2 regions of the Bacillus sp. VA13 genome follow, and region 2 is predicted to be linked to the other one. Evidence: a T-box and tRNA genes for the amino acid it is inferred to sense, from the RefSeq annotation. Region 2 holds a T-box; the other holds one or more tRNA genes.

Region 1 (3,385 bases), 1.5 Mb from region 2:
GTTCGAGCCCGTCATCCTCCACCATTCTTCATTATACATATCGGTTTTACATATATGCCGGTGTAGCTCAATTGGTAGAGCAACTGATTTGTAATCAGTAGGTTGGGGGTTCAAGTCCTCTTGCCGGCACCACTTTTATATGATATAATATTCAAGTCTCTTGTAAGAAGAGCCATTAGCTCAGTTGGTAGAGCATCTGACTTTTAATCAGAGGGTCGAAGGTTCGAGTCCTTCATGGCTCACCATTTATATGTTGCGGATGTGGCGGAATTGGCAGACGCGCTAGAATCAGGCTCTAGTGTCTTTACAGACGTGGGGGTTCAAGTCCCTTCATCCGCACCATTTCTGCGGAAGTAGTTCAGTGGTAGAACACCACCTTGCCAAGGTGGGGGTCGCGGGTTCGAATCCCGTCTTCCGCTCCAACTATACCATCCACGCCGGGGTGGTGGAATTGGCAGACACACAGGACTTAAAATCCTGCGGTAGGTGACTACCGTGCCGGTTCAAGTCCGGCCCTCGGCATTAAGTTTTGCGCCCGTAGCTCAATTGGATAGAGCGTTTGACTACGGATCAAAAGGTTAGGGGTTCGACTCCTCTCGGGCGCGCCATGATCTACATGAAATCGGGAAGTAGCTCAGCTTGGTAGAGCACATGGTTTGGGACCATGGGGTCGCAGGTTCGAATCCTGTCTTCCCGACCATTCTTGGGGCCTTAGCTCAGCTGGGAGAGCGCCTGCTTTGCACGCAGGAGGTCAGCGGTTCGATCCCGCTAGGCTCCACTTGGTTTCAATAAATATTTGGCGGTGTAGCTCAGCTGGCTAGAGCGTACGGTTCATACCCGTGAGGTCGGGGGTTCGATCCCCTCCGCCGCTACCAATGGACCTTTAGCTCAGTTGGTTAGAGCAGACGGCTCATAACCGTCCGGTCGTAGGTTCGAGTCCTACAAGGTCCACCACTATACGGAGGAATACCCAAGTCTGGCTGAAGGGATCGGTCTTGAAAACCGACAGGGGTGTCAAAGCCCGCGGGGGTTCGAATCCCTCTTCCTCCGCCATATATATTCTTAATCATCGCGGGGTGGAGCAGTTCGGTAGCTCGTCGGGCTCATAACCCGAAGGTCGCAGGTTCAAATCCTGCCCCCGCAACCAAATTATATGAATGAAATAAGGGGTACCTAAAGGGTACAACCTAAAAAATTCACATGTAAATATCAAAATGGTCCGGTAGTTCAGTTGGTTAGAATGCCTGCCTGTCACGCAGGAGGTCGCGGGTTCGAGTCCCGTCCGGACCGCCATTTAAATAATAAGGCTCGGTAGCTCAGTTGGTAGAGCAACGGACTGAAAATCCGTGTGTCGGCGGTTCGATTCCGTCCCGAGCCACCATTTATCAATATATATTTTGGCGGTTGTGGCGAAGTGGTTAACGCACCAGATTGTGGCTCTGGCATTCGTGGGTTCGATTCCCATCAATCGCCCCAAATAAAATTGCGGGTGTAGTTTAGTGGTAAAACCTCAGCCTTCCAAGCTGATGTCGTGGGTTCGATTCCCATCACCCGCTCCATTTCTATATTGTCATGGGCCTGTAGCTCAGCTGGTTAGAGCGCACGCCTGATAAGCGTGAGGTCGATGGTTCGAGTCCATTCAGGCCCACCATGACCTTTATATTCCACAGTAGCTCAGTGGTAGAGCTATCGGCTGTTAACCGATCGGTCGCAGGTTCGAATCCTGCCTGTGGAGCCAAATGGAGAAGTACTCAAGTGGCTGAAGAGGCGCCCCTGCTAAGGGTGTAGGTCGTGTAAGCGGCGCGAGGGTTCAAATCCCTCCTTCTCCGCCATATGATTACACATATAAATTCTCAATCATCGGCCCGTTGGTCAAGCGGTTAAGACACCGCCCTTTCACGGCGGTAACACGGGTTCGAATCCCGTACGGGTCATTCAGAAACCTTGCATATCCTGCAAGGTTTTTTTATTTTTTATAAATCCTGACATGCCTTAGAATCATTCTATATTCTATAAACAGGCAACAAAAATCTCCATATATTTCGTTTTTCTTCGGAAAATGAAGTTAATTGTCAATAAGTATAAGCGCTTTCATGAAAGGGCTTTTTTTTATTTCTTCGAATAAATACTATAAATGAAAACTATGATGTCAGAAAGGATGATTACATGGCCGCTGCCAGCCCTACAGCACATGATGTTTATCTTTTTCACGAAGGCAGTCTGTTTAAAAGCTATCAGCTGTTTGGCTCGCATTATCGCGAGCTGAATGGCCAAAGAGGATATGAATTCTGTGTGTGGGCACCTCATGCGTCAGAAGTACGAGTGGCTGGGGACTTTAACAGCTGGTCAGGAGAACAGCATGTGATGCACAGAGCGAACGATGGTGGCATTTGGACGTTGTTTATTCCAAATTTAGGAGAAAAGGAAAGATATAAGTATGAAATCGTGACGAAAAGCGGCGAGATCAGGCTGAAGGCAGATCCATATGCTATTTATTCAGAAATCAGGCCCAATACAGCGTCACTTACTTACGATTTTGCAGGATATAACTGGAAAGATCAAAAATGGCAAAAGAAACAGAAGGCTAATACGCTGTATGAGAAACCTGTTTTTATTTATGAACTTCATCTCGGTTCCTGGAAGAAACATTCTGATGGCAGGCATTACTCTTATAAAGAATTAAGCCAGTCGCTTATTCCTTATATCAAAGAGCATGGGTTTACCCATATCGAACTGCTTCCGGTGTATGAGCACCCTTATGATCGTTCCTGGGGATATCAAGGAACGGGTTATTACAGCCCGACAAGCAGGTTTGGCACGCCGCATGATTTGATGAAGTTTGTGGATGAATGCCATCAAGAAAACATCGGAGTCATTCTGGATTGGGTCCCCGGACATTTTTGTAAAGATGCACATGGTCTTTATATGTTTGATGGAGAGCCACTTTATGAATATCAAGAAGAACGTGATCGGGAGAACTGGCTATGGGGCACGGCAAACTTTGACCTGGGAAAACCGGAAGTTCATAGTTTTTTAATTTCTAATGCGTTGTACTGGGCGGAACTCTATCATATAGATGGATTTAGGGTTGATGCAGTGGCTAATCTCCTGTATTGGCCAAATCAGGATGAACGCCATACGAATCCACATGCTGTTGAATTTTTAAAAAAACTCAATCAAACCATGAGAGAGGCATATCCTCATGTCATGATGATTGCGGAAGACTCTACGGAATGGCCTCAAGTGACAGGTGCTGTTGAGGAAGGAGGGCTTGGTTTTCATTTTAAATGGAATATGGGCTGGATGAATGACGTACTGAAATACATGGAGACGCCGCCAGAAGAAAGGCGGTATTGTCATCAGCTTATTTCGTTTTCATTACTGT
Region 2 (3,385 bases):
GACGATGAGCGATATATATCAGCACTTCAGAAAAGACGAGCGGGCCTTTATTGACCAGGCGCTCGAATGGAAAGGAATTGTCCAGGAGCAGTACAGAATGAAGCTGACCGACTTTTTAGACCCCCGAGAGCAGGTCATCCTTTCTGCTGTTACGGGACAGGCTGACGTTGGGCTTGCTTTTTCCGGCGGCTATGACAGAGCGGAGCGAAAACGGGCGATTCTGTATCCAGAGTACATCACTCCGGAAGAATCGGATTTTGAACTGCAGGCGTTTAACGTCCGTTATGCTGAAAAGTTTGTCTCTGTAGATCATCGTTCTCTGCTTGGTGCATTAATGGGCATAGGCTTAAAGCGGCAAAAGTTTGGTGACATCGTGTTTTCTGAGACATCAGTGCAATTGATTGTCTCAGCCGATACCGCTGATTTTGTGGCGGCACAGCTGACCCAAGCAGGCAAAGCGGCGGTCAGCCTAGAGAAAATTGACTTGTCAGACCTTAACATTCCAGCAGTTGATGTCGAAATAAGAGATGACACGGTTTCTTCTTTAAGGCTTGACGCCGTCTGCGCCTCTATGAGCAGACAATCCCGCCAGAAATCACAGACGCTTGTGAAAAACGGCCTCGTGAAAGTGAACTGGAAGGTAGTTGAAGACCCTTCATACATGGTGGCAGAAGGGGACATGCTCTCTATCAGAGGCTTTGGCCGATGCAGCTTAACAAAAATCGAAGGAAAAACCAAAAAAGACAAATGGAGAGTTACGTTTGAGCGACAAAAATAGTCGGTTTTTCAGTTTTTTTCTCCATCTGTGCGAAATTTGTTTTATAATGTGAACTAGATAACCGTACTGAAATGTAAAAATGGAGGTGGCATCATGCCATTAACGCCAAATGATATTCACAACAAGACGTTTACAAAAAGTTTTCGCGGATATGATGAAGATGAAGTAAATGAATTCCTAGCGCAAGTCAGAAAAGATTACGAAATTGTTCTCCGTAAGAAAACTGAGCTTGAAGCGAAAGTCAATGAGCTTGATGAAAGAATCGGACACTTTGCCAATATTGAAGAAACGCTGAATAAATCGATTTTAGTTGCTCAAGAAGCGGCTGAAGACGTAAAACGCAATTCTCAAAAAGAAGCAAAGCTGATCGTTCGGGAAGCGGAGAAAAACGCTGATCGCATTATCAACGAATCTTTATCAAAATCAAGAAAAATTGCCATGGAAATTGAAGAGCTGAAAAAACAGTCTAAAGTTTTCAGAACACGTTTCCAAATGCTGATTGAAGCTCAGCTCGATCTTCTGAAAAATGACGATTGGGATCATCTGCTTGAGTATGAAGTCGACGCAGTATTTGAGGAAAAGGAATAAATTCTCTGATTATCTTGACATTTTCTTAGCTTGTCGAATATAATACGTTCATAAATTCAGATGAAAAAACGGTTGAAAGGGACAGTCATGTTTCCTTCAGGCCTTTATAGCGACCCGGAGATGGTGAGAGTCCGGGATGGCCGGAATCATGTAGATCAGCCCTTAAGTTTCCTTTCTGAACTCACAGTAGGTTAGGACGTTCATCACGTTACGATGCTCGAGAGGAAAAAGCGTATGCTTGCTTTTTCTAAAAGGGTGGTACCGCGAGATAAGCTTTCTCGTCCCTTATGGGATGAGAGGGCTTTTTTTATTTTCTGAAAAAATGCAGTGGAGGAATGAAAATGGATTTTAAAGACACGCTCTTAATGCCGAAAACAGATTTCCCGATGCGTGGAAATTTGCCAAACCGTGAGCCTGACATTCAAAAGAAATGGGAGGGAGAGGATATCTACCGTCTTGTACAGGAACGGACGAAAGACCGCCCGAAATTTGTTTTACATGACGGACCTCCGTATGCAAACGGCGATATCCATATGGGCCACGCGCTTAACAAGATTTTGAAGGACTTCATTGTCCGCTACAAATCAATGAGCGGCTACAACGCGCCATATGTACCGGGCTGGGATACACACGGATTGCCGATTGAAACGGCTCTCACAAAAAACAAAAAAGTCAACCGCAAAGAAATGTCAGTAGCGGAATTCCGCAAACTGTGCGAAGAGTACGCTTGGAAGCAAATCGAGGGACAGCGTGAGCAGTTTAAACGCCTTGGTGTCCGCGGTGATTGGGAAAACCCATATGTGACATTAAAACCGGAATACGAAGCGCAGCAAATCCGCGTATTTGGTGAGATGGCAAAACGAGGCTACATTTATAAAGGTCTTAAACCGGTTAACTGGTCACCTTCAAGTGAATCTGCTTTGGCTGAAGCCGAGATCGAATATCAAGACAAACGTTCAGCATCTATTTACGTTGCTTTCGGTGTGAAAGACGGAAAAGGCGTTCTTGAAAACGGTGAGCGCATCATCATTTGGACAACAACGCCTTGGACAATTCCGGCGAACCTCGGTATTTCAGTGCACCCTGATCTTGAGTACAGCGTGATTGCAGTAGGTGAAGACCGCTTTGTCGTAGCAAGTGCTTTAGTCGAAAATGTTGCATCTGCATGCGGATTTGATCAATATGAAGTGACAAGAACGATCAAAGGGAAAGACCTTGAGAACATTATCGCTGAACACCCGCTATATGGCAGAGACTCTCTCGTTATGCTTGGCGAACACGTAACAACTGATGCCGGAACAGGCTGCGTTCATACAGCGCCGGGGCACGGGGAAGATGACTTTATCATCGGCCAAAAATACGGTTTAGATGTGCTATGCCCAGTTGATGCAAAAGGTGTAATGACAAGCGAAGCTCCGGGCTTTGAAGGCATGTTCTATGATGACGCGAACAAAGCGATCACACAGCAGCTAGATGAAAAAGGCGCGCTTGTGAAGCTTGAATTCATTACACACTCTTATCCGCACGATTGGAGAACAAAGAAACCAACCATTTTCAGAGCGACAGCGCAATGGTTTGCGTCTATTAAAGATTTCAGATCAGATCTGCTGGATGCCATTAAAGAAACCAAATGGGTTCCTGAATGGGGCGAGCAGCGTTTGCACAACATGGTTCGTGACCGCGGAGACTGGTGTATTTCCAGACAGCGTGCATGGGGAGTGCCGATTCCGGTATTTTATGCTGAAAACGGAGAACCGATTATTACGGATGAAACCATTGAACATGTTTCTGAATTGTTCAGGCAGCACGGATCAAACATTTGGTTTGAAAAAGAAGCGAAGGATCTTCTTCCGGAAGGCTTTACACATCCTGGCAGCCCGAACGGCACATTTACAAAAGAACAGGACATCATGGATGTTTGGTTTGATTCAGGATCTTCTCATCAAGCGGTGCTTGAAGAGCGTGAAGATCTCGTTCGCCCGGCTGATTTATATCTAGAAGGATCGGACCAATATCGTG

What was found. The T-box of region 2 lies ahead of ileS (isoleucine--tRNA ligase). A T-box ahead of a tRNA ligase gene usually reads a tRNA of that ligase, here a tRNA-Ile.
Region 1: it encodes a tRNA-Ile, which carries the amino acid that the T-box ahead of ileS (isoleucine--tRNA ligase) is inferred to sense. The anticodon was not compared.

What each region holds. Positions count from the first base shown of each region.
Region 1 is NZ_JBVQPP010000001.1:1,576,525-1,579,909, reverse strand. Features, by position in the region: tRNA gene AC0C66_RS08235 (tRNA-Val) at 1-24, shown strand, start outside; tRNA gene AC0C66_RS08230 (tRNA-Thr) at 57-132, shown strand; tRNA gene AC0C66_RS08225 (tRNA-Lys) at 170-245, shown strand; tRNA gene AC0C66_RS08220 (tRNA-Leu) at 256-342, shown strand; tRNA gene AC0C66_RS08215 (tRNA-Gly) at 348-422, shown strand; tRNA gene AC0C66_RS08210 (tRNA-Leu) at 437-522, shown strand; tRNA gene AC0C66_RS08205 (tRNA-Arg) at 532-608, shown strand; tRNA gene AC0C66_RS08200 (tRNA-Pro) at 624-700, shown strand; tRNA gene AC0C66_RS08195 (tRNA-Ala) at 706-778, shown strand; tRNA gene AC0C66_RS08190 (tRNA-Met) at 799-875, shown strand; tRNA gene AC0C66_RS08185 (tRNA-Ile) at 878-954, shown strand; tRNA gene AC0C66_RS08180 (tRNA-Ser) at 961-1,053, shown strand; tRNA gene AC0C66_RS08175 (tRNA-Met) at 1,071-1,147, shown strand; tRNA gene AC0C66_RS08170 (tRNA-Asp) at 1,217-1,293, shown strand; tRNA gene AC0C66_RS08165 (tRNA-Phe) at 1,306-1,381, shown strand; tRNA gene AC0C66_RS08160 (tRNA-His) at 1,401-1,476, shown strand; tRNA gene AC0C66_RS08155 (tRNA-Gly) at 1,486-1,559, shown strand; tRNA gene AC0C66_RS08150 (tRNA-Ile) at 1,575-1,651, shown strand; tRNA gene AC0C66_RS08145 (tRNA-Asn) at 1,664-1,738, shown strand; tRNA gene AC0C66_RS08140 (tRNA-Ser) at 1,742-1,832, shown strand; tRNA gene AC0C66_RS08135 (tRNA-Glu) at 1,863-1,934, shown strand; gene glgB (1,4-alpha-glucan branching enzyme) at 2,167-3,385, shown strand, end outside.
Region 2 is NZ_JBVQPP010000001.1:78,829-82,213, forward strand. Features, by position in the region: gene AC0C66_RS00420 (YlmH family RNA-binding protein) at 5-778, shown strand; gene divIVA (septum site-determining protein DivIVA) at 872-1,366, shown strand; T-box leader at 1,429-1,655, shown strand; gene ileS (isoleucine--tRNA ligase) at 1,708-3,385, shown strand, end outside.